Regions from separate parts of the Paracoccus sp. SM22M-07 genome, predicted to be linked through region 2. Evidence: riboswitches for the same ligand, from Rfam matches in the RefSeq annotation. Region 2 holds a riboswitch; each other region holds the start of a gene.
The links. Region 2 has a riboswitch for cobalamin ahead of IE00_RS08550 (energy-coupling factor ABC transporter permease). Riboswitches for the same ligand answer to the same signal wherever they lie in the genome.
Positions count from the first base shown of each region.

Region 1: it holds a riboswitch for cobalamin, as region 2 does, so the genes downstream of both, IE00_RS17800 (ABC transporter ATP-binding protein) here and IE00_RS08550 (energy-coupling factor ABC transporter permease) in region 2, are expected to answer to the same signal.
Region 3: it holds a riboswitch for cobalamin, as region 2 does, so the genes downstream of both, IE00_RS16750 (TonB-dependent siderophore receptor) here and IE00_RS08550 (energy-coupling factor ABC transporter permease) in region 2, are expected to answer to the same signal.

Region 1 covers NZ_JPKW01000019.1:14,459-22,341, reverse strand. The annotation lists gene IE00_RS17810 (iron ABC transporter permease) at 368-1,417, opposite strand; gene IE00_RS17805 (ABC transporter substrate-binding protein) at 1,414-2,352, opposite strand; gene IE00_RS17800 (ABC transporter ATP-binding protein) at 2,371-3,147, opposite strand; cobalamin riboswitch at 3,461-3,677, opposite strand; gene uxuA (mannonate dehydratase) at 3,894-5,123, opposite strand; gene IE00_RS17790 (L-idonate 5-dehydrogenase) at 5,120-6,208, opposite strand; gene IE00_RS17785 (TRAP transporter large permease) at 6,227-7,504, opposite strand; gene IE00_RS17780 (TRAP transporter small permease) at 7,504-7,883, opposite strand, start outside.
Region 2 covers NZ_JPKW01000004.1:332,261-340,143, forward strand. The annotation lists gene cobM (precorrin-4 C(11)-methyltransferase) at 1-408, shown strand, start outside; gene IE00_RS08545 (cobyrinate a,c-diamide synthase) at 405-1,730, shown strand; cobalamin riboswitch at 1,751-1,974, shown strand; gene IE00_RS08550 (energy-coupling factor ABC transporter permease) at 2,007-2,672, shown strand; gene cobF (precorrin-6A synthase (deacetylating)) at 2,669-3,406, shown strand; gene IE00_RS08560 (CAP domain-containing protein) at 3,403-4,596, opposite strand; gene carB (carbamoyl-phosphate synthase large subunit) at 4,754-7,883, opposite strand, start outside.
Region 3 covers NZ_JPKW01000015.1:23,912-31,794, reverse strand. The annotation lists gene IE00_RS16770 (DMT family transporter) at 1-84, opposite strand, end outside; gene IE00_RS16765 (HAD family hydrolase) at 81-776, opposite strand; gene IE00_RS16760 (hypothetical protein) at 1,014-1,316, shown strand; gene IE00_RS16755 (NAD-dependent deacylase) at 1,324-2,007, shown strand; cobalamin riboswitch at 2,044-2,231, shown strand; gene IE00_RS16750 (TonB-dependent siderophore receptor) at 2,361-4,175, shown strand; gene IE00_RS16745 (ABC transporter substrate-binding protein) at 4,162-4,944, shown strand; gene IE00_RS16740 (iron ABC transporter permease) at 4,941-5,927, shown strand; gene IE00_RS16735 (ABC transporter ATP-binding protein) at 5,927-6,661, shown strand; gene parA (ParA family partition ATPase) at 6,658-7,296, opposite strand; gene IE00_RS16725 (antibiotic biosynthesis monooxygenase) at 7,376-7,699, opposite strand; gene IE00_RS16720 (dipeptidase) at 7,826-7,883, shown strand, end outside.

The DNA.
Region 1 (7,883 bases), on a different contig from region 2:
GGATCAAATGTTATCAAAGCGCTATTGCAATCCAAGGCCCCCCGAAACCAGGCCGGGGATGATCAGCAATGCTTGTTGGCTTAGGGCCAGATGATATGCCCCCCAGTCAGGGAGGGTCATCGCCGGGATTATTGGGGACAACGCATGCTGCGGGATACCGCCGCACCGGTCAGCTCTATTCAGTTGCGGATGCCCCAACCGCCAAATGCAAAGCCCACTGGCGTGCTTTACCTTTAAAAAGCCCTTATGTGCCACGCAGAGCAATTGGCATAAGCAGCAATAAACAACCGGAAAGGGTAAGTATTTATTATCGTCTCATCCTTTTGCATAAATTACACCCACAAAAGGATAAGGGTCGCCAACCGGACTACGCCTTTCGGCTCATCATCCAGATAAAGAAAAGACCGCCGCATAGCCCCGTGACGACTCCGACGGGAATATCCTCGGGGGCCAGGGCGAACCTGGCCAATGCGTCGGCCGCAATCAGGAACACGGCCCCCGCAAAGGCCGAACCGGGCAGGATCCGGCTGTTGTCGCCGCCAAGGACCAGGCGGACCAGGTGCGGCATCATCAGACCCACGAAGCCGATCAATCCCGAAAAGGCGACCATCACCCCGGTAATCAGCGCCGCCGCCACGAAGATCGACAGGCGAAACCGTTCGACCTCGATGCCCAGGCTGGAGGCGGTCTCGTCGCCCAAACTCATGGCATTCAGCGACTCCGACCGGGACCAGAGCCAGAGACCGCAGGGCAGCAAAACCGCCAGCGGCCAAGGCAGATGGGACCATTGCGCCAGCCCCAGCCCGCCCAGCATCCAGAAGACGACGGTATGGGTCGCACGCGGATCACCCAGAAAGATCAATATGTTGGCCAAGGCCATGATGACAAAGCTGACGGCCACGCCGGTCAGCACCAGACGGTCTGCGCTGCAGGCCCGCGACAGGCGCGCAACCCCCAGGACCAGCGCGGTCGCCATCAGCGCGCCGGCAAACGCCATCAGGGGCACGGTCAGCCCCCCCAGAAACATCCCTGTATGCAGCAGCGCGGCAATCGCGCCGAAGGCCCCGCCGGACGAGATGCCCAGCAGATGCGGGTCGGCCAGCGGATTGCGGGTGACCGATTGCAGGGCCGCGCCGACCAGGCCCAATCCCGCGCCCACAAGCCCCGCCAGGATCACGCGGGGCAGGCGGATCTGCCAGACGATGCTGGCCTGGCCGGCGCTGATATCCCGGTCGATCATGCCCGGCAGCAGGTGATCCAGCACCACCGCCAGAACCGTCATGGGGGGAACAGGGACGGTGCCCAGGCAGACGGCGAACCCGACGGTGACCAGCATGATCGCCACCAAAGCGCCGCCCAGGCCCAGCTTGGGGCCAAGACGCCGCCCACTGAGGGGCGCGGCTGTGGTTTCGGTCATGGCCCGACCGTCCGGAAGGCCGAAACCAGCGTCTGGACCGCATGGATGTTGCGTGGCCCGGGCGTCGCCTCGACATAGTCCAGAACCACGAAGCGGTCGTTTCGGACGGCATCGATATCGGCCAGGGCGGGATTGTTCTTCAGGAAGTCGATCTTCTGTTGGGCGGTGACGTCCCCGTAATCGACGATGACGATCACCTCGGGGTCACGGCTGACCACCGGCTCCCAGCTGACCCCGGCCCAGCTTTTGGCCAGATCGTCCATGATGTTGCGCCCCCCGGCGGCCTCGACCAGGGCGGTGGGCATGGCATGGGCACCGGCGGTGAAGGGCGACTCCTCTCCGCTGTCATAGATGAAGACCCGCAGCGGCCTTTCACGATCCACCCCCGCGGTGAGGGTCTTCAACCGGGTGCGCCAGTCCGCCACCAGCGCCTCCGCGCGATCCTCGACGGCAAAGATGCGGCCCAGGTTCAGGATGTCGGCATACATGTCCTCCATGCTGGACCGGGGACGCGGGCCCAGATGGATGCAGCTTTCGGTCAGTTCATAGACCTGGATGCCAAGGGGCGCCAGCGTCTGGGGGGTCACCTCGCCGCCGACCGTCATGCCGTAATTCCAACCCGCGAAAAAGAAATCCGCCCCCGACCCCGCCAGAACCTCTTTGCTAGGGTATTTTTCCGACAGTTCGGGCAGTTCGGCCACCTTGGCGCGCATGGTTTCGTCAAGCGTCTTCCAACCGGAAATGCCGGTATAGCCCACCATCCGGTCGCGCAGTCCCAGCACCAGCATCATCTCGGTCAGGTTGACGTCATTCGACACGGCACGGGCCGGCGGTTCATCGACGGTGATCATCCGGTCGCAGCTTTGGACGGTCACGGCATGACAGGGTGCGGCCGCGGCCAGAAGCAGCAGGGCGGCAAAAGCAGGGCGAAACATCAATCGGTCCTTTCGGCGTCACAGATGGAAGGCAAAGCGGGGCGCATGACCCGAATGGTCGATCCGGGCCTTCACATGGAAGGCATGGGCCAGCGTGGCCTCGGTCAGCGCCTGGTCGGGGGGGCCGTCGGCCAGGATGCGCCCCCCGGCCAGGACCAGGATGCGATCGGCAAATCCGGCCGCCAGGGTCAGGTCATGCAGCGTGGCGATGACCGTCAACCCCAACCCGCGCAGCAGGGCCAGCAGCTCCAACTGGTGGCGGATGTCCAGATGGTTGGTCGGCTCGTCCAGAACGATCACCTGCGGCTCCTGCGCCAGCGCGCGGGCCACCATCACGCGCTGACGCTCGCCGCCCGACAAGGTTCCGAATGGGCGATCCGCCAAGGCCGTCAGGTGCATCCGCTCCATCGCGGCGCCGACGATGCCTGCATCCCCGTCATCGGCCAGGGACAGCCCCGCCCGCCAACCCCGCCGATGCGGCAACCGCCCAAGGGCCACGATCTGCCGCGCCGTCAGGGCAAAATCGGTCGGCTGCTCCTGCAGGACGGCGGCCACGTTGCGGGCGACCTCGGTGGCGCGGGATTGCCACAGATCCTGCCCAAGCACCCTCACGACCCCACTGCGGGGGGCATGATGGCGATAGATCAAGCGCAACAGCGATGATTTGCCCGCCCCGTTCGCGCCGCAGATGGCCATGATCTGACCCTGGGGCACGGCAAAACCAAGATCCGACAGAATGTCTTGTCCCTTTGGCGGTCCCCAGCTGACATCACGCAGCTCTACCGCGGGGATCATCCGGACACCGCCGCGCAAGGCCTGCACCGCCGGCGCGGCATGATGGCTACGGGCCGAAGATCAGTGCGGCGGCGGCATCCGTCGCTGGAACCGGCACGGGTCGGGGCAGGAACCGGCAGATCAGCCGGCAAAATGCCCGGTCTGATGCGCGTCAAAGGTCCGGATGCCCCCGGCTTCACCTTTCGGATCGAACCCCGAATTCCATCTGCAGAAAACAGGCACCGCGCCCTTTGCGGCACGGATAAGGCGCGCAGGGACGCCCGCCGTCGCGATATGTCAGCCACCAAATTCTCCTTCCGGGGCACCCCGCCCGGTGATTGTCCAGCATGATGGCAGGTCTCCTGACTTCGCGGGTCGCGGCATACCCCGCCTTCCCATGCCCCAGGGGGCACAGTGGCATCGGGGGACGCTCGCCGCTTACAGTTGCGGGGGCAGTCACGGATTTGGCGCCTGATGGCTACACCGCACCGTGTTCCCTTTTCACCCGACCGCGCGTGGCTTGGTCGGGAACCATCACCGGCATGAATGACGCCCCGTGCGGAACGGGTCAAGACAGAAGGCACCACGCCACAGGTCAGGCACCCGTTTACGTTATGTTATAATATATCATATAATGGATGGCGAAAGGGGAATGCAAGCGGTCTGCCTCCCCGCGCATCCGCAATGCCGCGCCGTCACTGCGGGGTCGCATTCCGACAGCGGCGGTCGACGGCCGTCGTGGGACGAACCGCGACCGCTGCGGCAGCCTATTGCGGCTGCCGCAATGCCTTGGCGACGGAGGGGTGAGCCAGCGCGGTCATGATGCCGCGCAGTTCGGCCAGGCCTTTCAGGCGCCCGATGGCGGGGTAACCGGGCTGGGCGCGACGCTGCTGGTCATCCAGGATGTCCTGGCCGTGATCGGGGCGCATGGGGATCTGCCAGTCGGCGCGGCCTTCCGCGCGACGGCGGGCTTCCTCCTCCAGGACGGCGGCGATGACGGCAACCATGTCGGTATTGCCCTCAAGATGGGCCGCTTCGTGGAAAGACCCGCCCAGCTGGCGGTCCTCCAGTGCGACATTGCGCAGATGCAGGAAATGGACGCGGTCGCCAAGCCGCCGCATCATGCCCGGCAGGTCGTTATCCGCCCGCGCCCCAAGCGACCCGGTGCAAAGCGTGATGCCGTTGGCGCGAAGATCCACCGCATCCATGACCGCCTTGTAATCGGCCTCGGTCGACATGATCCGCGGCAGGCCCAGCAGGGGAAAGGGGGGATCGTCCGGATGGCAGCACAGGCGCATGCCCAGTTCGTCCGCCAGGGGTGCGACTTCGGCCAGGAAATCGACCAGATGGCCCCGCAGGCGTTCGGCCGGGATGCTGTGGTAATGCGCCAGATGCGCCTTCACATCGTCCATGGACATGCGTTCGGCCGCGCCGGGCAGGCCGAAGACGACATTGCCGGACAGCTGTTCCCTGCGTGCCTCGGTCATATCCGCGAAACGGGCGCGGGCGGCCTCGGCCACCTCGGGGGCGTAATCATCCGCGGCACCGGCGCGCTGCAGCAGGAACAGGTCGAAGGCCGCGAAATCGACGGCGTCATAGCGCATGCAGGTCGCGCCGTTCGACAGGCGATAGGCCAGATCGGTGCGCGTCCAGTCCAGGATCGGCATGAAGTTGTAGCAGATGACCCTGATCCCCGCCTGATGCAGATGGCGCATCGAGGTTTTCCAGTTCAGGACATGCTGCTTCCAGTCGCCGCTCTGGCGCTTGATGTCCTCCGAGACGGGCAGGCTCTCGACGACCTCCCATGACAGGCCCGAGGGCGCGCCGTCCGACATGACGGCCAGTTCGGCCTGCCGCTGCGCGATGTCCGCGGGCTGCCACACCGCGCCGGTGGGGACGTGGTGCAGGGCGGTCACCACCCCTTCGACCCCGGCCTGCAGCATGTCGTCGATGGACACCAGATCCTTGGGTCCGAACCAGCGCCAGGTCTGTCTCATGCCATGGCCTCCTTGTGGGGCTGGCCGCCTTGGGCGGCAAAGGTAATCTGCACCTTGACCGAACGCGCACGGTCGCGCGCCGTCTCGAATGCCTGATGCGCCTGATCGGCGGGAAAGGTTGCGGTGATCATCGGGGTCGGGTCTATGGCCCGCGACCCGATCATCTGGACCGCCTCGGCGAATTCGACGTCGAAGCGTTGCGAGCCGACGAACAGGATCTCCTTGCCGACCATGACGTTCAGCGGCAGGGCGGTCGGCCCTGCGACCCCCACCTGGACCAGCGTCCCAAGCGGACGCAGGCAGGCGACCGCGTCGGCGATCGCAGGCGCTGCGGCCGAACATTCAAAGACCAGATCGACCTGGCCCCTGCCCTCGCGCCAGGGGGCCAGCCCGTCGGGATCGGTCCGGGTGTTGACCGCGTGATCGGCGCCCATTTGGCGCGCGACGGCCAGAGTCGCGTCCTGGATGTCGGTGACGATGATCCGGGCCGCCCCCCGCTGGCGCGCCACCGCGATGCACAGCGCGCCGATGGGCCCGGCCCCGGTGACCAGCACCGTCTTGCCGGTCAAGGGCCCTGCCAAATCCTCGGCCCGACGAGCGGCGTGCAGACAGACGGCCAGCGGTTCGGCGCAGGCGGCGGCGCCCGGCCCGATCCCCTGCGGCAGCGGGTGGCACTGGGCGGCGCCGATCACCATCAGGTCGCGGAACATGCCCTGCTGATGGGGCAGATACATGGCCGAACCCTTGAACTTCATCGCCGTGCAATGACGTTCCAGACCCTGGCGGCAGAAATCGCAGGTCCCGCAGGGATGCGACGGATTGATCGCCACCAGCTGCCCGACCGCCAGCCCCGTGACGCCCGGGCCAAGCGCCTCGACCCGTCCGGCGGCCTCGTGGCCCAGGATGATCGGCTCGCGCACGCGGATCGTGCCGATCCCGCCCTCCAGCCAGTAATGCAGGTCCGACCCGCAGATGCCCCCGGCCAGGATCGCCACGCGGACCTCGCCCTGGGCAGGGGCCTGGGCGGGGCGGGTTTCCAGTCTCAGGTCGTCCTGCGCATGCAGGCAGACGACACGGTTGGTCATGGGATTGGTCATGGGGCCTCAGGGCATCAGCGTGTTGGGCAGCCAGGTCGACAGGGCGGGCACATAGCTGACAAGAAGAAGGATGATCAGGTTGGTGACGATATAGGGCGCGATGGCGTGGATCACCGGCGACAGGGGCAGACGGGCGATGTTGGCGGCCACGAACAGACAGACCCCCACCGGCGGCGTCGTCAGCCCGATCATCAGGTTCAGGACGGCAAAGACGGCGAAATGCAGCGGGTCGATGCCCACCGCCGCGGCCAACGCCTGCAGGGGGACGAACAGGATGATCAGCGCCGCGATCGTTTCCATGAACATGCCGACGAACAGCAGCAGCAGGTTGATCAGCAGAATCACCAGGAACTTGTTGTCGGTGATGGACAGCACGCCGTCGGCCAGCATCTGCGGGATGCGTTCGGCCACCAGGATCCAGCCGAAGACATTCGCCGTGCCCACCAGGACCAGGATCCCGGCCGAGCTGATGGCGCTGTTGACGATGATGCCGGGGATGCGCCGGACGGGCAGTTCGCGATAGACCAGCAGGCCGACGATGGCGGCATAGAGGCTGGCGATGACCGCCGTCTCGGTCGGGGTGGTGATGCCCACCAGAAGGCCGCCGACGATCAGCACCGTCATCGCGATGGCCCAGACCGCGCCCGTGAACGAGGACAGCAGCTCGCCCATGCCCTGCCACGGCTCACGCGGGAAATGGCGGCGGCGGGCGATGAAATAGGTGGCGATCATCATCGCGAAACCCAGCATCAGGCCCGGCACGGCCCCGGCCAGGAACAGCTTGCCCACCGACAGGCCCGACAGCGATCCCACGATGATCATCGGCACGCTTGGCGGGATCATCGGACCCACGGTCGAGGACGCCGCCGTCACCGCCGCCGCGAACGGCGCGGGATAGCCGACCTTCTTCATGCCGGGGATCATCATGCCGCCGACGGATGCGACATCGGCCACCGCCGTGCCCGACACGCCACCAAACAGCATGGAGGCCGCGATGTTGGCCTGCGCCAGCCCGCCGCGCATCCAGCCGACAAGAGCGTTGGCAAAGCGGACGATCCGTTCGGTGATGCCGCCCGCATTCATCAGGTTGCCCGCCAGGATGAAGCCGGGGATGCACAGCAGCACAAAGCTGTCCATGCCCGCATACATCTTCTGCGGAATCACCACCAAGGGAATGTCGGCAAACAGCAGATAGGCCATCGAGGACAACCCCAGCGTCACCGCCACCGGCACGCCGATGACAAGGCCCAGCACGAAGGTGCCCAGAAGCAGCGCAAGACCCATCAGCTGTCCTCCGAGGTCGGGACGGGACGGCCGTCATGTCGGCCGGACAGCATGTCGAAGGCGCGCAGCAGCGCCCACAGGGCAAGAATGACGAAAAGCACGATCATCGAGGCGTGGATGAAATCCATCCGCCAGCCCAGAGACGGCGCGGTCTGGCGCATCCCGATGGCGGTATAGGCCCAGGCCGCCGGCAGCAGCACCAGCGCAAAGCCCGCCGTGATCAGCGTCGAGATCAGGCGCAGCGCAAAGGGTGCGCGGCCCGGCAGGCTTTCACAGACCAGGTCCACGTTCACCATGTCGCCGCTGCGCAGGGCCAGCCCCGCGCCAAGGGCCGCCATGAAGATCAGGCAGAACCGCGTCAGTTCCTCGGTCCAGACGG
Region 2 (7,883 bases):
GAACTGACCCTGCCCGGACTGGCGCAATCGGTGGTGCTGACGCGCACGCCGGGGCGGGCATCGACCATGCCTGCGGGCGAAAGCCTGACCGCCTTCGCGGCCACCGGCGCGACGCTGGCGATCCACCTGTCGATCCATGCGCTGGACCGGGTCGTGGCCGATCTGACCCCCCATTACGGCCCCGATTGCCCCGTGGCCGTCGTCTGGCGGGCCAGCTGGCCGGACCAGCGGGTGATCCGGTCGACCCTGTCGGGCATCGCGGCGGCCGCCCAAGGCATCGACAGGACGGCGCTGATCCTGGTCGGCCCCGCCCTTGCCGGGGACGGGTTTGACGACAGCCGCCTTTACGCCGCCGATTACGACCGCCGATACCGTCCCGTCGGGCCAGACCCGAGGTTCCCCGAATGAGCACCCCCGGATTGATGATCTCGGCCCCCGCCTCGGGGACCGGCAAGACGATGCTGATGCTGGGGCTGCTCAGCGCGCTGCGGCGGCGGGGCATGGCGGTGCAGCCCTTCAAGTCGGGGCCCGATTACATCGACCCGGCGTTTCACGCGGCGGCCTCGGGGCGGGCGTCGTTCAACCTGGATGCCTGGGCGATGCAGCCGGGACGGATCATCGCCCATGTGACGGGCCAGCCGGATGCCGACCTGATTCTGGCCGAAGGCTCGATGGGCCTGTTCGACGGGGTGGCGACGCCGGGGGAAACCGGCATCGGATCCAGCGCCGAGGTGGCGCAGATGATGGGTTGGCCCGTCGTGCTGATCCTTGACGTCTCGGGGCAGGCGCAATCGGCGGCGGCGGTGGCGCGGGGTTTCGCGACCCTGCGCCCAGATCTGCCCTTTGCGGGGGTCGTGCTGAACCGCGTCGCGTCCCCGCGCCACGACGCCCTGATCCGCGAGGGCATGGCCGAGGCGGGCATCACCGTGCTGGGCGCCCTGCCCCGTCAGGGCAACATCACCCTGCCCGAACGCCACCTGGGCCTGGTGCAGGCAGAAGAAACCCCGGAATTACAGGCAATCCTGGACCAGGCGGGCGACTTTTTCAGCGCGCATTGCGATCTGGACGCCATCATCGCCGCCGCCGCCAGCCGCGCCCTGCCGGATGCCGATGCGCCCCTGCCGATCATCGCGCCGGGCGGGCGGATCGCGCTGGCCCGCGACGCGGCCTTCAGCTTTACCTATCCCCATGTCCTGCAGGCGTGGCGCAAGGCCGGGGCGACGATCCTGCCCTTTTCGCCGCTGGCCGACCAGGCGCCCGATGACAGCGCCGATTGCTGCTGGCTGCCGGGTGGATATCCCGAACTGCATGCGCCGAAACTGGCCGCCGCCGACAGCTTCCGCGGCGCCATGCACCGCTTTGCCGCGACCCGGCCCGTGCATGGCGAATGCGGCGGCTATATGGCGCTTGGGGCGGGGCTGGTCGATGCGGCGGGCGAACGCCACCGGATGCTGGGCCTGCTGGGGTTGGAGACCAGCTATCACAAGCGCCGGATGCATCTGGGATACCGCCGCGCCGAACTGGTCGCGCCCCTGCCGGGTGTTGGGCAAGGCGCGCTGCGCGGCCATGAATTCCACTATGCCTCGATCACCGACCAGCCCGATGCGCCGCTGGCCCGCGTCACCGATGCCAATGGCGCGGCGGTGCCCGAAACCGGATCGTGGCGCGCGACCCGGGCCGGGCAGGTCACCGGCACCTTCTTTCACATGATCGCACCGGCCGCGACTTGACGCGCGCGGGCCGATCACGTCTATCTGATCGCCTGGATGGTGCCCATCAGGACGCTCAAGCGTCGGGCTTCATCGGGAATGGGGAAGGGTGGACCCAATCGCGGCACCCGAAGCCTCAGCCGCCCCCGCGACTGTATGCGGAGAGCGTGCGTCACCGACGCCACTGGGCCCCACGGGCCTGGGAAGGCCGACGCCACGCCCTGACCCGCAAGCCAGGAAACCGGCCATGCAGGCAATTTTCCCGCCGTCGGGGATGACGGCCACAGGAGACTGAACATGCATATCGAACATGGCGTCGTGACCGGCGCCAAGCTGATCTTGGGCTATGCCACCGCGGCCACGGCCGGCCTTTACACGCTGAAGATCGCCGCCACCGCGCTGCGCGAACGCGGGATCGCATCGCTGGCCGGGCGCGGCCTGCTGGCCACCATCGCCACCTTCGTCTTCTTTCAGGTCCTGCCCACCGCGCCCGTCGGCGTGTCCGAGGTGCACCTGATCATGGGATCGACCCTGTTCCTGCTGTTCGGGGCGGCACCTGCGGCCATCGGGCTGGCGCTTGGGCTGCTGGCGCAGGGGCTGTTCTTCGCACCCGCCGATCTGCCGCAATACGGGATGAACGTCACCACGCTGCTGGTGCCGCTGTTCGCAGTCTCGGCGCTGGCCGGGCGGATCATCGCGCCCCGGACCGCCTATGTCGATCTGACCTATGGGCAGGCACTGGCGCTGTCGACCGCCTTCCAGGGCGGCGTCGTGGCCTGGGTCGCGTTCTGGGCCTTCTATGGCCAGGGGATCGGCGCATGGTCCGGTGTCGCCAGCTTCGGCGCGGCCTACATGCTGGTCATCGCGCTGGAGCCGCTGGTCGATCTGGCCGTGCTGGCGGGCGCGAAATCCCTGCGCGGGCTGCGCGGCAGCGGGCTGGTCACGCCGCGCCTTTTCGCATGATCGACCTGACCCTGATCGGGATCGGCACGGGCAACCCCGACCACCTGACCCTGCAGGCCATCGCGGCCATGCGGCAGGCGGATCTGGTGCTGATCCCGCTGAAGGGTGACGACAAGGCCGATCTGGCGGGCATCCGGCGGGCCATGCTGGATCGGCACCTGACGGATGCGCCCCTGCGGCTGGCCGAATTCGACCTGCCGCGCCGGGATGCCGCCGACCCCGATTACCTGAACGGCGTCGAGCGCTGGCACGATGCCATCGCGGACGCCTGGCGCGCCCAGATCGACCGGCACCTGCCGCAGGGGGGCCGCGTCGCCCTGCTGGTCTGGGGGGACCCGTCGCTTTATGACAGCAGCCTTCGGATCGCGGCGCGGCTGGATCTGGCCGTCACGGTCATTCCCGGCATCACCGCCATTCAGGCGCTGTGCGCGGCCCATGCGATCCCCCTGAACGATCTGGGCGCCCCCGTGCAGATCACCACGGGGCGGATGCTGCGCGATCATGGCTGGCCGCAGGGCGTGGACCGGCTGGTGGTCATGCTGGACGGGCAATGCGCCTTTGGCGGGCTGCCGGGCGACACGCGCATCTGGTGGGGGGCCTTTCTGGGCATGCCCCAACAGATCCTGGACAGCGGCACGGTAGCGCAGGCAGGCCCCCGCATCATCGCCACGCGCCGCGCCGCAAGGGCCGCGCATGGCTGGATCATGGACTGCTATCTGCTGGCGCGCGGCTAGAACAGGAAGATGTCGTCGGCCACGTCCTGAACCGACAGGTCGGACCCTTGCACCAGAATGTGGTTGCCGTCGGACAACGTGATCAGGACGCCGCGATCGGTCCGCTGCACGTGATCATCCAGGAAATCGGCCATCGACCCATCCACCAGACCATCGGCGATCATCAGGCGATCCTGGCCCGCGGTGAAATCGGTGACCACGTCGCGCCCGAAATTGCCGGCAAAGATGAACTGATCCGCGCCATCACCTCCGCTGAGCAGGTCAGCGCCGCCCCCGCCGATCAGCACGTCGCGCCCCGCCCCGCCATACAAGGTGTCATTGCCATTGCCCCCCAGCAGGCGGTCATTGTCCATCTTTCCCAGCAGGCGGTCGTTGCCCGCCTCTCCCTTCAGATGGTCGCGGCCCGCCCCGCCGGCCAGCGTGTCAAAGCCGATGCCGCCGGACAGGACGTCGTTGCCCATCTGCCCGACAAGCCGGTCATGACCCTTCTGGCCCATGATGAAGTCATCGCCCTGCCCGCCAAGCAGCACGTCACGGCCCCCGCCGCCCGCAATCAGGTCGTCACCCCCATAGCCCGACAGCGTGTTGTCGGCCGATCCCTTGATAATGCGATCATCCGCGCCGGTCCCCTGCGGGCCGGTCCGCAGCGGGCCATGCGCATCCAGCCAGGTGGCCTTGGACATGGCCCCCATGAAGGGGCGGTCGATCTGGGTGATCGTGACCCCCGGCGCCAGGTCTAGGGTCACATCGCCCCCGGTCGCGGCGAAATTCTGCGTGGCCATCAGGATCTGATAGCCGCTGAAGTCGCCGACCTGCAGGCTGATGCCGATATGATCGACCTTGGAATCAAGGATATTGGCGCGGTGCCCGGAGCTGTTCATCAGGTTGGTGTGCAGCTGCGCAACCTCGTCCAGCAGCGAACCGTCGCCATCGACCGAAACATAGGCCAGGTTTTCGGTCACGCGCCAGCTGCCCTCCAGCGGGAAGTCGGCGGCGCGAACCCGGTCCGTCGCCGAAGATCCCGAGGCCCCGTCATGCGAAAACCGGTCATTGCGCAGCATCCAGCCGCTATGCGCATCAGAGGACTGGTTCAGATGCGTTTCCAGCGTGACAGGGTCCAGGCCGTGCCCCGCCCTTTCGCGATTGACCAGTTCAAGGAAATATCGTTCGGCGGACGTGGCTTGCGACATGGGAACCCCTTGCTTTGCCTGCGGCGATCCTGGCCCCGAAGGGCGGCAATCATGGGTTGTTCTTAGCAGAGATAACTCGCCTCGCGAAGCATGACCGCGCGTCGGCTGACAAAGGTCAAACCCCGGCCCCGCCATGGGGGCCGGGATGATGGCCGGATCAGGCCTGCAGGCTGCGCACGCCCACTTCACCCTCGCCGCGCGACTTGATCGCGGCGACGGCGGCGATGCTGCCCGCGGCCGTGGTGAAATACGGGATCTTGTCGTACAGCGCGACGGCCCGGATTTCGCGGCTGTCGGCGATGGCCTGCACACCTTCGGTGGTGTTCAGAACCATGGCGACATCGCCGTTCTTCAGCCGGTCGACGATGTTCGGGCGGCCTTCATAGACCTTGTTGACGCGCTGCGTCTCGACGCCGGCGGCGGCCAGGAAATCGGCCGTCCCCGATGTGGCGATCAGCGTGTAACCCATCGCCACCAGATCGCGCGCCGCACCCGCCAGCGCCTCGGTCTTGTCGCTGTCCTTGACCGAAACGAAGACGCGGCCTTCATGCGGCAGATGCGTGCCGGCCCCCATCTGCGCCTTCAGGAAGGCGCGGGCAAAGTTGCGGTCCCAGCCCATCACCTCGCCGGTGGAGCGCATCTCCGGGCCCAGCAGGGTATCGACGCCGGGGAAGCGCGCGAAGGGCAGCACGGCCTCCTTGACGCTGAACCACGGGGTGATCGGATCGGCCAGGGTCAGCGGGTCGGCGAAGGGCAGATCGGTTTCCGGACCGACCCCCGCAGGATAGGGCGCCCGTTCGGGGAAATTCGACATCGGTTCGCCCGCCATCAGGCGCGCGGCGATGGATGCGATGGCGCTGTCGGTGGCCTTGGCCACGAAGGGCACCGTGCGGCTGGCGCGCGGGTTGACCTCAAGGACGAAGATCTCGCCGTCCTTCAGCGCGAACTGGACGTTCATCAGGCCGACCACGTGCAGGGCGCGGGCCATGGCGACGGTCTGGCGCTTGATCTCCTGGATGGTCTCGGGGGTCAGCGTGTGGGGCGGCAGCGAACAGGCGCTGTCGCCGGAATGGACGCCCGCTTCCTCGATATGCTCCATGATGCCCGCGACATGGACGTTCTCACCGTCCGACAACGCGTCCACATCGACCTCGATCGCGCCGGTCAGATAGCTGTCCAGCAGCACCGGGTTCTTGCCCGACACCTTCACGGCCTCGGTGATATAGCGGCGCAGGTGATCCATGTCGCGCACGATTTCCATGCCGCGCCCGCCCAGGACATAGGACGGGCGGATCACCAGCGGGAAGCCGATGTCATGGGCGATGGCGATGGCCTGTTCGGCGCTGCTGGCGATGCCATTGACCGGCTGGCGCAGGTTCAGACGGTTCAGCAGATCCTGGAAGCGTTCACGGTCCTCGGCCAGGTCGATGGCGTCGGGGGTCGTGCCCAGGATCGGGATGCCCTCGGCCTCCAGCGCATTGGCCAGCTTCAGGGGGGTCTGGCCGCCGAACTGGACGATGACGCCGTGCAGCGTGCCGTTCTGCTGTTCGGTATGCAGGATCTCCAGCACATGCTCGAAGGTCAGCGGTTCGAAATACAGCCGGTCGCTGGTGTCGTAATCGGTGCTGACCGTTTCCGGGTTGCAGTTGACCATGATGGTTTCATAGCCCGCATCCGTCAGCGCATAGCAGGCGTGGCAGCAGCAATAGTCGAACTCGATCCCCTGGCCGATCCGGTTCGGACCGCCGCCCAGAATCACGACCTTCTTGGCATCGGTCGGGCGGGATTCGCATTCGACGTCACCCATCGCGGGGGCTTCATAGGTCGAATACATATAGGGGGTCTGCGCCTCGAATTCGGCAGCGCAGGTATCGATGCGCTTGAAGACAGGGCGGACGTCCAGGGCGCGCCGGGCGCGGCGGACGGCGTCTTCGTCCTGGCCGGTCAGATGCGCAAGGCGGGCGTCGGTAAAGCCCATCATCTTCAGCTTGCGCAGGCCATCCACGTCCTGCGGCAGGCCGTTTTCGCGCACGACATGTTCGGCGTCGATGATCTCGCGGATGCGCGCCAGGAACCACGGGTCAAAGCTGGTGACACGCTGGATCTCGTCGTTGGACAGGCCAAAGCGCATCGCCTCGGCGATGACGCGGATGCGGTCGGGGGTGGCCTTGGACAGGGCCGCGATGACGGCGGGCTTGCCCTGGTCGGCGGCGCCCTCGATGGCGATCTCGTCCAGGCCGGTCAGCCCGTTTTCCATCGAAGTCAGTGCCTTTTGCAGCGATTCGTGGAAGCTGCGGCCGATGGCCATGACCTCGCCCACGGATTTCATCGCGGTGGTCAGGTCGGGCTTGGAGCCGGGGAATTTTTCAAAGGCAAAGCGCGGGATCTTGGTGACGACATAGTCGATCGAGGGTTCGAAGCTGGCCGGCGTCACCTTGGTGATGTCGTTGTCCAGTTCGTCCAGGGTATAGCCCACGGCCAGTTTCGCGGCGATCTTGGCGATCGGGAAGCCGGTGGCCTTCGAGGCCAGCGCCGAGCTGCGGCTGACGCGGGGGTTCATCTCGATCACGACCATGCGGCCGTCCTCGGGGTTGATCGCCCATTGCACGTTCGAACCGCCGGTTTCCACGCCGATCTCGCGCAGGACGGCGATCGAGCCGTTGCGCATGATCTGGTATTCGCGGTCGGTCAGGGTCAGGGCCGGGGCCACGGTGATGCTGTCGCCGGTATGCACGCCCATCGGGTCGACGTTTTCGATGGCGCAGACGATGATGGCGTTGTCGTTGCGGTCGCGCACGACCTCCATCTCGAATTCCTTCCAACCCAGAAGGGATTCGTCGACCAGCACCTGCGCCATGGGCGAGGCATCCAGCCCCGAGCGTACGATCCGTTCGTAATCGTCACGGTTATAGGCCACGCCGCCGCCGGTGCCGCCAAGGGTGAAGGCGGGGCGGATGATGGCGGGCAGGCCGATCTCCTCCAACGCTTCCATGGCCTGGCTGACGCCGGCGTTGATGTCGTATTTGCCCGATGCCAGCTTGGGGGCGGCGATGATCGTGGCCTTGGGGTTCTCGATGCCGATGCGGTCCATCGCCTCGCGGAACAGCTTGCGGTCCTCGGCCATCTCGATCGCGCTGCGCTGCGCGCCGATCAGTTCGACCCCATAGCGGTTCAGCGCGCCGTTATCGGCCAGCGCCAGCGCCGTGTTCAGGCCCGTCTGCCCGCCCATCGTCGGCAAAAGCGCATCGGGACGTTCCTTGGCGATGATCTTTTCGACGATCTCGGGG
Region 3 (7,883 bases), on a different contig from region 2:
ATCCTCGAAGGCGAACATCGCCATGGACGCGCTCATGAACAACGATGCCTTGCCGTTGTCGGACAGGCGGGCAAAGGCGCTCATGCCGATGCCTCAAGATCCGCGACCAGTCCCGGCAATCCCGCAATGGTCGGCAATTCGCGCAGCCGGGGGTGATCCGGCGCTTCGGCATGTTCGGCGATCCATGTCAGCCCATGGGGGATATGGACCCCCCAACCGCCGATCCGCAGCACCGGGATCACGTCGCTTTTCATCGAATTGCCCGCCATCAGGAACCGGTCCGGCGCGATGCCGTGGCTGTTCATCACCCGCGAATAGGCCTCGGGCGTCTTGTCGGCCAGGATCTCGACCGCGTCGAACAGATCCGCCATGCCCGATGCCGCGACCTTGCGCTCCTGGTCCATCAGGTCGCCCTTGGTGATCAGGATCAGCCGCCGTCCCTGCAACGCCTCCAGCGCCGTGGCGACATCGGGCAGCAGATGCACCGGATGGGCCAGCATCTCGCGTCCCATTTCAAGGATGCGCCCGATGGTGCGTCCGTCCACCGCACCATCCGTCAGTTCGACCGCCGTCTGCACCATCGACAGCGTGAACCCCTTGATGCCATAGCCATAGCGCTGCAGGTTCGCCCGCTCGACGTCATAGAGCCGCGAGGCGATGGTCTCGGCCTCTCCGTGATCGCCAAGCAGCGCCGCGAACTCGGCCTCGGTCACGCGAAAGAAGGTCTCGTTCTCCCACAGGGTGTCATCAGCATCCAATCCGATGGCGTCGATCATCCCAATGCTCCTGTTTGCGCGTCGGCTTTTGCACGGAATGCAGGGGGAACGCGCGTCTGGCAACCCCCGGCGCGCCACAAGATGCCGACGAAAGGCCCCTCTCCGGACAACCCATGCCTGTAACGTGATTGAGACGCGGCCCCCTTTTTGGTATGAATGACCATCCGTCGGGGCAAGAAAGACCGGAACCAACCGGCATCCTCGACATCCGAGGACGAGAATCGAGGAGACAGCCCCATGCTGAACCGTCTTGTGATCGCGGCAGCCACCGTCATGCTGACCACGCCCCTGGCCATGGCCGGACCCATCGACAATGCCTGCGTGCGCTCGGACCGGGCCCGTGGAAACGCGCCCCTGTGCGGCTGCATCCAGCAGGTCGCGAACCAGACCCTGTCGCGTTCGGACCAGCGCAAGGCCGCGGCCTTCTTCCGCGACCCGCACCGCGCCCAGGAGGTTCGGACCTCCAAGCGTGATTCGGACAATTCGTTCTGGCGCCGCTATCGCAATTTCGCGTCCCAGTCGGAACGTCTCTGCCGCTGACGGCGCGATGCGCATCACGATCCTGACCGGCGCCGGAATATCGGCCGAAAGCGGGCTGGCGACGTTTCGCGCCAGCGACGGGCTGTGGGAAAACCACCGCATCATGGATGTGGCCACCCCCGAAGGCTTTGCCAAGGACCCCGCGCTGGTCCACGATTTCTACAACATGCGCCGCAAGGCAGCCGCCGCGGCCCGGCCGAATGCCGCGCATCTGTCGCTGCTGCGCCTGGCCACCCGTCACGACGTGACCCTGGTCACCCAGAACGTGGACGACCTGCACGAACGCGCAGGCAGCACCGATGTCATCCACATGCATGGCGCGCTGAACCGTGCCACCTGCGCCGAATGCGGGCATGGCTGGCCCGCCCCGATGGTCATGTCCCCTGACGATCCCTGCCCCGCCTGCGGCAAGCCGGCGACGCGACCGGACATCGTCTGGTTCGGGGAAATGCCCCAGCACATGGAACGCATCTGGCAGGCGCTTGAAGCCAGTGATCTGTTCGTCGCGATCGGCACCTCCGGCAATGTCTATCCGGCGGCAGGCTTTGCCCAGCACGCCGGACGCAATGGCGCCACCTGCCTGGAGCTGAACCTGGACGCCAGCATGAACGCCGCCGATTTCGACGATCAGATCCTGGGCCCCGCCAGCCGGACCGTGCCCGCCTGGGTCGACGACATCTGCCGGCGCTGACATCGGATAAATCTTGCGTCGCAGGGGGGCGATGGGCTAGGCCCGTCCTGCCTCGGTTCCGGGTTCGCCCGGTGAAAAGGGAACGCAGTGTGAATCTGCGGCTGCCCCCGCAACTGTCAGCGGTCAGCAACGTCGGGAATGCCACTGTCCCCAAAGGGATGGGAAGGTCCGGCCAAGCGACGACCCGCCCAGCCAGGAGACCTGCCGAGCGCGATCACCCAAAGCATATGCGGGGCGCATATGCGAAACGGATCTTCCGTCGTGGTGGTATTCGCCGTCGGGTCCCCCTGGGGTCGCGACTGACCATACCCGCCCGGCCGCGACTGGTCCGGGCATCCCGAAGGATGCAGAACGTGCCCTTGCTGACCCGCCTTTTCCTTGCCACCGCCCTGACAGCCCCCTGTGCCGCCGCAGCACAGGACCAACCGATCCTGCTGCCCGAAATCGTGCTGTCGGCGAACCAGACCGAAACCGAACTGGGGCGCACCGGCGCCGATGTCCAGATCGTCACCCAAGATGACCTGCGGCGCAGCGGCACCACGCGCCTGGTCGATTACCTTGCCACCCTGCCGGGCGTTTCGGCCACGTCGAATGGCGGGTTCGGGACGCAATCGACCCTGCGCCTGCGCGGCCTGCCGACCCAATACGTCAAGGTCCTGATCGATGGCATCGATGTCAGCGACCCATCCGCACCGCAGATCCGCTTTGACGCGGGCGCGATGCTGACCGCCGACATCGCCCGCATCGAGGTGCTGAAGGGTCCGCAAAGCGCGCTCTATGGCTCCGAGGCGATCGGCGGTGTCATTTCGATCACCACGTTGGATGCCGACCGCCAGGGGCTGCATCAGCAGGCAGGCGTCGAATATGGCAGCAATGCCAGCACCCGCCTGTCCTATGGGCTGCAGGCCGCCAACGACACCCAGCGCGCCGCCCTGACGGTGCAGCATTACGAAACCGACGGCTTTTCGGTCGCCGATGAAAACGACGGCAACACCGAAGATGACGGTGCCCGCGCCACCCGCGTCACCCTGTCGGCCAGCCAGGACCTGACGCCCGACCTGACCGTGGGCGTGGCAGGCTTCTGGCAGGAGACCCGCGTGGAGACCGACGGCGATTTCCCGACGCTGGTCGACAATGCCGATCGCAGCGCGGGCATCATGCGCGGCGCGCGGATCTTTGCGGATTATGCCATCGGTGCTGCGCGTCACGGGTTTTCGGTTCAGCGCAGCGAAACATCGCGTCAGGAAACCTTTGACGGCGTCACCTATCCCTATGAAGGAGAGCGGACGGAATATGCCTATGACGCTTCGACCCTTGTGGGGCGGGACGTCACGCTGGCATGGGGCGCAAGCCACAGCGACGAACGCTTTCAGGGCGATGCGACCGATGCGCGCTATCTGACGAATTCGCTCTATGCCGAGGCCCAATGGGCGGCGACGCCGGATCTGGACCTGGCCCTGTCGGCGCGGCACGACCACAATTCGCAATTCGGCGGCAAGGAAACCGGGCGTCTGGCGATAGCTTGGCGGGCCACCGATACCGTGACGCTGCGCGGCCAATATGGCAGCGGCTATCGCGCGCCGTCCCCTTATGAACTTTACGCCACTTGGGGCGGCAACCCCGATCTGACCCCCGAAACCGCCACCGGGGCCGAGATCGGCGTAGATTACACCCCCACCGCCGACAGCAGCATCGGCGTGACCCTGTTCCACACCAAGGTCACCGACCTGATCGATTATTCTCTGGACAGTTTCGGCTATGAGCAGATCACCGGCGACAGCCGCACCCAGGGGATCGAGTTGACGGGCCGGGCCGCCATCACCGAGCGCATCCGCCTGTCGGGCAACCTGACCTATACCGACACGCGCGACCCCGATGGCGACCCGCTGAACCGCGTTCCCGAACGCAGCGCGACCCTGCGGATCGAGGCCGATCTGGACCCCGCCACCCGGGCCAGCCTTCAGGCGACCTATCAGGACGGGCTGCTGGATGACGGCACGGAAATGCCCTCGTTCACGGTGCTGAACGCCCAGATCGAACGCGACCTGACCGCAACCACCACCGGCTATCTGCGGGTCGAGAACCTGCTGGACCGCGAATACCAGGTGCTGGAGGGTTACGGCACCTCGGACCGGGCGATCTTTGCGGGGCTGCGTGCGTCCTTCTGAAGCCTGCCTTCTGCTGGCGCTGGTGGGCACACCGGCGCTGGCCGCCCCTGAACGGGTGGTGTCGATGAACCTGTGCACGGATCAGCTGGCCCTGATGCTGGCGGCGCCGGGGCAGCTGGTGTCTGTCGGCAGCTATGCCCAGGACCCGGCACTGTCGCCCATGGCCGAGGCCGCCAAGGCCCTGCCCGCCAATCATGGCCTGGCCGAGGAAATCTACCTGATGGACCCCGACCTTGTGCTGACCGGGCAATTCTCGGCGGGGCCCGCCGTGGCGATGCTGCAGGATCTTGGCATCCCCGTGCAGATCCTGCCGCCGGCCGACACGATCCCCCAGATCCGCGACCAGATCACCCTGATGGGCGACCTGCTGGGCCGTCAGGACGCCGCCCGTTCCCTGCTGGCCCGGTTCGATGCCGGGTTGGCCGCCATCGCGCACAGCCACAAGGGCCGCGCGGTCTTTTACGACGCCAACGGCTTCACCGCGGGCGGGCAGACGCTGACCGGGACGGTTCTGGCACAGGCGGGCTGGCACAACATCGCCGATGATCTGGGCATCACCCATTCCGGCACCTTGCCGCTGGAGCAGCTGGTGATGGCCCGACCTGACCTGATCGTCACCGGGGCGCGTTGGCCGGGCCGGTCCCGGGCCGAAGCGATCCTGGACCATCCCGCCCTTCGCCATGCCGCGCGGACACCGACCGTCACCACCGACAGCGCCTGGATCTGCGGCACGCCCTTCATCCTGCACGCCATCGAAAGCCTGCCATGACGCCGCTCTTTCGCCTGCTGATCGCGCTGGTGCTGGCGCTGTTCATGGCCTCGGTGCTGATCGGGCCTGCGGCGGTCGGGACGCTGGCCAGCCTCAAGGCGCTGACGCTTGGCGGCGACGGCCCCCTGCCCATCGTGATGCGTCAGATCCGCCTGCCCCGCGCGATGCTGGGACTGGCCGTGGGTGCGGGGCTGGGCCTGACCGGGGCGGCGATGCAGGGCTATCTGCGAAACCCCTTGGCCGAACCTGGGCTGATCGGCGTGTCGGGCATGGCGGCCCTGGGGGCGGTCATCGCCATCCAGACCGGGGCCGCGCTGGCCTTCGCGCTGGCGCTGCCTGTGGCGGCGCTGGCCGGGGCGGCGGTTGGCATCGGCCTTCTGGTGGCGCTGGCGGGCCCGCGTGGCGGGTCGGTGACGCTGATCCTGGCAGGGGTCGCCATTTCGGCCATGGCGGGCGCGGGCACGGCGCTGGTCCTGAACCTGTCGCCCAACCCCTATGCCGCGAACGAGATCATCTTCTGGCTGATGGGATCGCTGGCCGACCGGTCGCTGGTCCATGTCGCGCTGGCCTTGCCGCCGATGATCCTGGGCGCGGCCCTGATCGCCACCACGGCGCGGGGTCTTGACGCCCTGACCCTGGGCGAGGCTGCGGCCCAGGCCTTGGGGATCGACGGCACCGCCCTGCGCTGGCGGCTGATCGCGGGCGTCGCGCTGATCGTGGGTCCCGCGACGGCGGTTGCGGGGGCCATAGGCTTCGTCGGGCTGGTCGTGCCGCATCTGCTGCGCCCCTGGGTCGGGGCGCGGCCGTCCCGGCTGCTGCCCGCCTCGGCATTGGGCGGGGCGGCGCTGTTGCTGGCGGCCGATATCGCGGTGCGGGTCATCGTTCCTGAACGCGACCTGAAGCTGGGCGTGCTGACCGCCATCGTGGGGGCACCGCTGTTCTTGCACCTGATCTGGAAGACCCGCAGCGGGGGACGCATCTGATGCTGGAACTGCACGACCTCTGCGTGACCCGCCGCAACCGGCCCGTCCTGACGGGCGTCAGCTTGGGCATCGGTCCGGGCGAATTCATCGGCCTGATCGGCCCGAACGGTGCGGGAAAATCCACTTTGATGGAGGCCGCCCTTGGCCTGATCCCCGCCACGGGCCGGTCGTCGCTGGCCATGATGGAGGCCCCCGCACGGGCGCGTCACGCCGCCTATCTGCCGCAGGCCAAGGAAATCGCGTGGCCCGTCAGCGTGCGCGATCTGGTGTCACTTGGACGTCTGCCATGGCCCGGCGGCGGCGGGACGGCAGCCGACCGCGATGCCATCGACCGTGCCATCGCGCGGATGGGTCTGGGCGAATTCGCGCATCGCACGGCGCAGCGCCTGTCGGGCGGGGAACAGGCGCGGGTGCTGATCGCCCGCGCCTTGGCACAGGACACGCCGCTGTTGCTGGCCGATGAGCCGATCGCGGGGCTGGACCCCGCGCAACAGCTGGCGACGATGCGCCTGTTCGCCGCCCTGGCGCAGGAGGGACACGGCGTGATCGCCTCGATCCACGACCTGGGGCTGGCGGCGCGTTTCTGCACAAGGCTGGTGCTGCTGGCACAGGGGCGCGTCATCGCCGACGGCACGCCGGACCAGGTCCTGCGGGACGACCTGATGTCCCGGGCGTTCGGGATCACCCTGCGCCGTGTCCGGACCCCAGACGGGCTGGCGATCCTGCCGGTCTAGACCTCAAGCCTGGCCAGGACCTCATCGGTCAGGGCTGCGATCTCGGTCCGGGCGGGACCTGACCGGGGGGCTTCGATGGCGCCCAGGCCTTGGCCCAAAGTCTCGGCATAGCTGACGCGGTTGGCGATCTGCACCTGGGCGACGCTAGCGCCCAGCTCCTGCGCCTTTTCGGCGACCTCGGCCGACAGGCGCGTGTTGGGACGGGCGCGGTTCAGGACGACCAGAACATCGGCCTTTTCACGCCGCGCCAGGTCCAGCACCCCTTCGGTCGCCCACAGATCGACATGGCTGGTGGCGACGGGTACCAGCACCAGATCCGCCACCTTCAGCGAAGGGCGCAGATCGCTGTCGATCTTGGGCGGCGTGTCGATGATGACGAAATCGAAACGCTTCTTCAGCTTCTCGCTCTCATAGCTGGCCCCCCAGGCGGACGAGGTCGAGAAATCCATCGCCTCGTCCTCTCCCTGCGCCTGCATGCGTTCCATGAACCAGCGGCCCATGCTGCCCTGCGGGTCGGTATCGACCAGGGCCACCGAATGGCCACGACCATGCAGCGACACCGCAAGGTTCACCGCCAGCGTCGTCTTGCCCGAACCGCCCTTCTGCTGGGCCACGGTGATGATACGTCCCGCCATACGCCGATCCTTCTGCTGTCCCTTGGCGCGACGTTATCAGGCGCGCGGGCAATTGCACCCCCATAATGCAGGCGCAGCATCAGCGGCCGAAGACGGCCTGCACCTCGTACATCACCGGCTCGAAGCTTTTGCACATGTCGTGGATCTCTCGGTTGCGACGACGCATTTCGGTGCTGCGCAGCATGGCCTGGTAATCGCCGCGCTGGTTCCACTGGGAATAGGTCGCGATCCGGGTCTGGGCATCGTTCAGATGGATGGCGCCGCCGATGCAGCCCGGCTGCTGGCTGATGACCTGCTCCCAGGCCGCCGTCAGCAGGTCCAGCACGTCATGCGCACTGCCCGGCGTCACCTCGAAGGTGGTGATGACGGTCTGGCCGGTGAAATCGGACATGATCTGTGGCATGGTTCCCCCCTTGCTTGATCAGGGCCAGCCTAATCGCGCGCCGCCGTTTCGCAAAGCCCGCAGATGCCATTGCGCCGGGGCTGCATGCTGTGCATCTTGCGCCCGAACAGGACAGGGGAACGCAATATGACACGCATCTTCGATGGACATAACGATTTTCTGCAACGCGTGGTTGCCGCCGGAC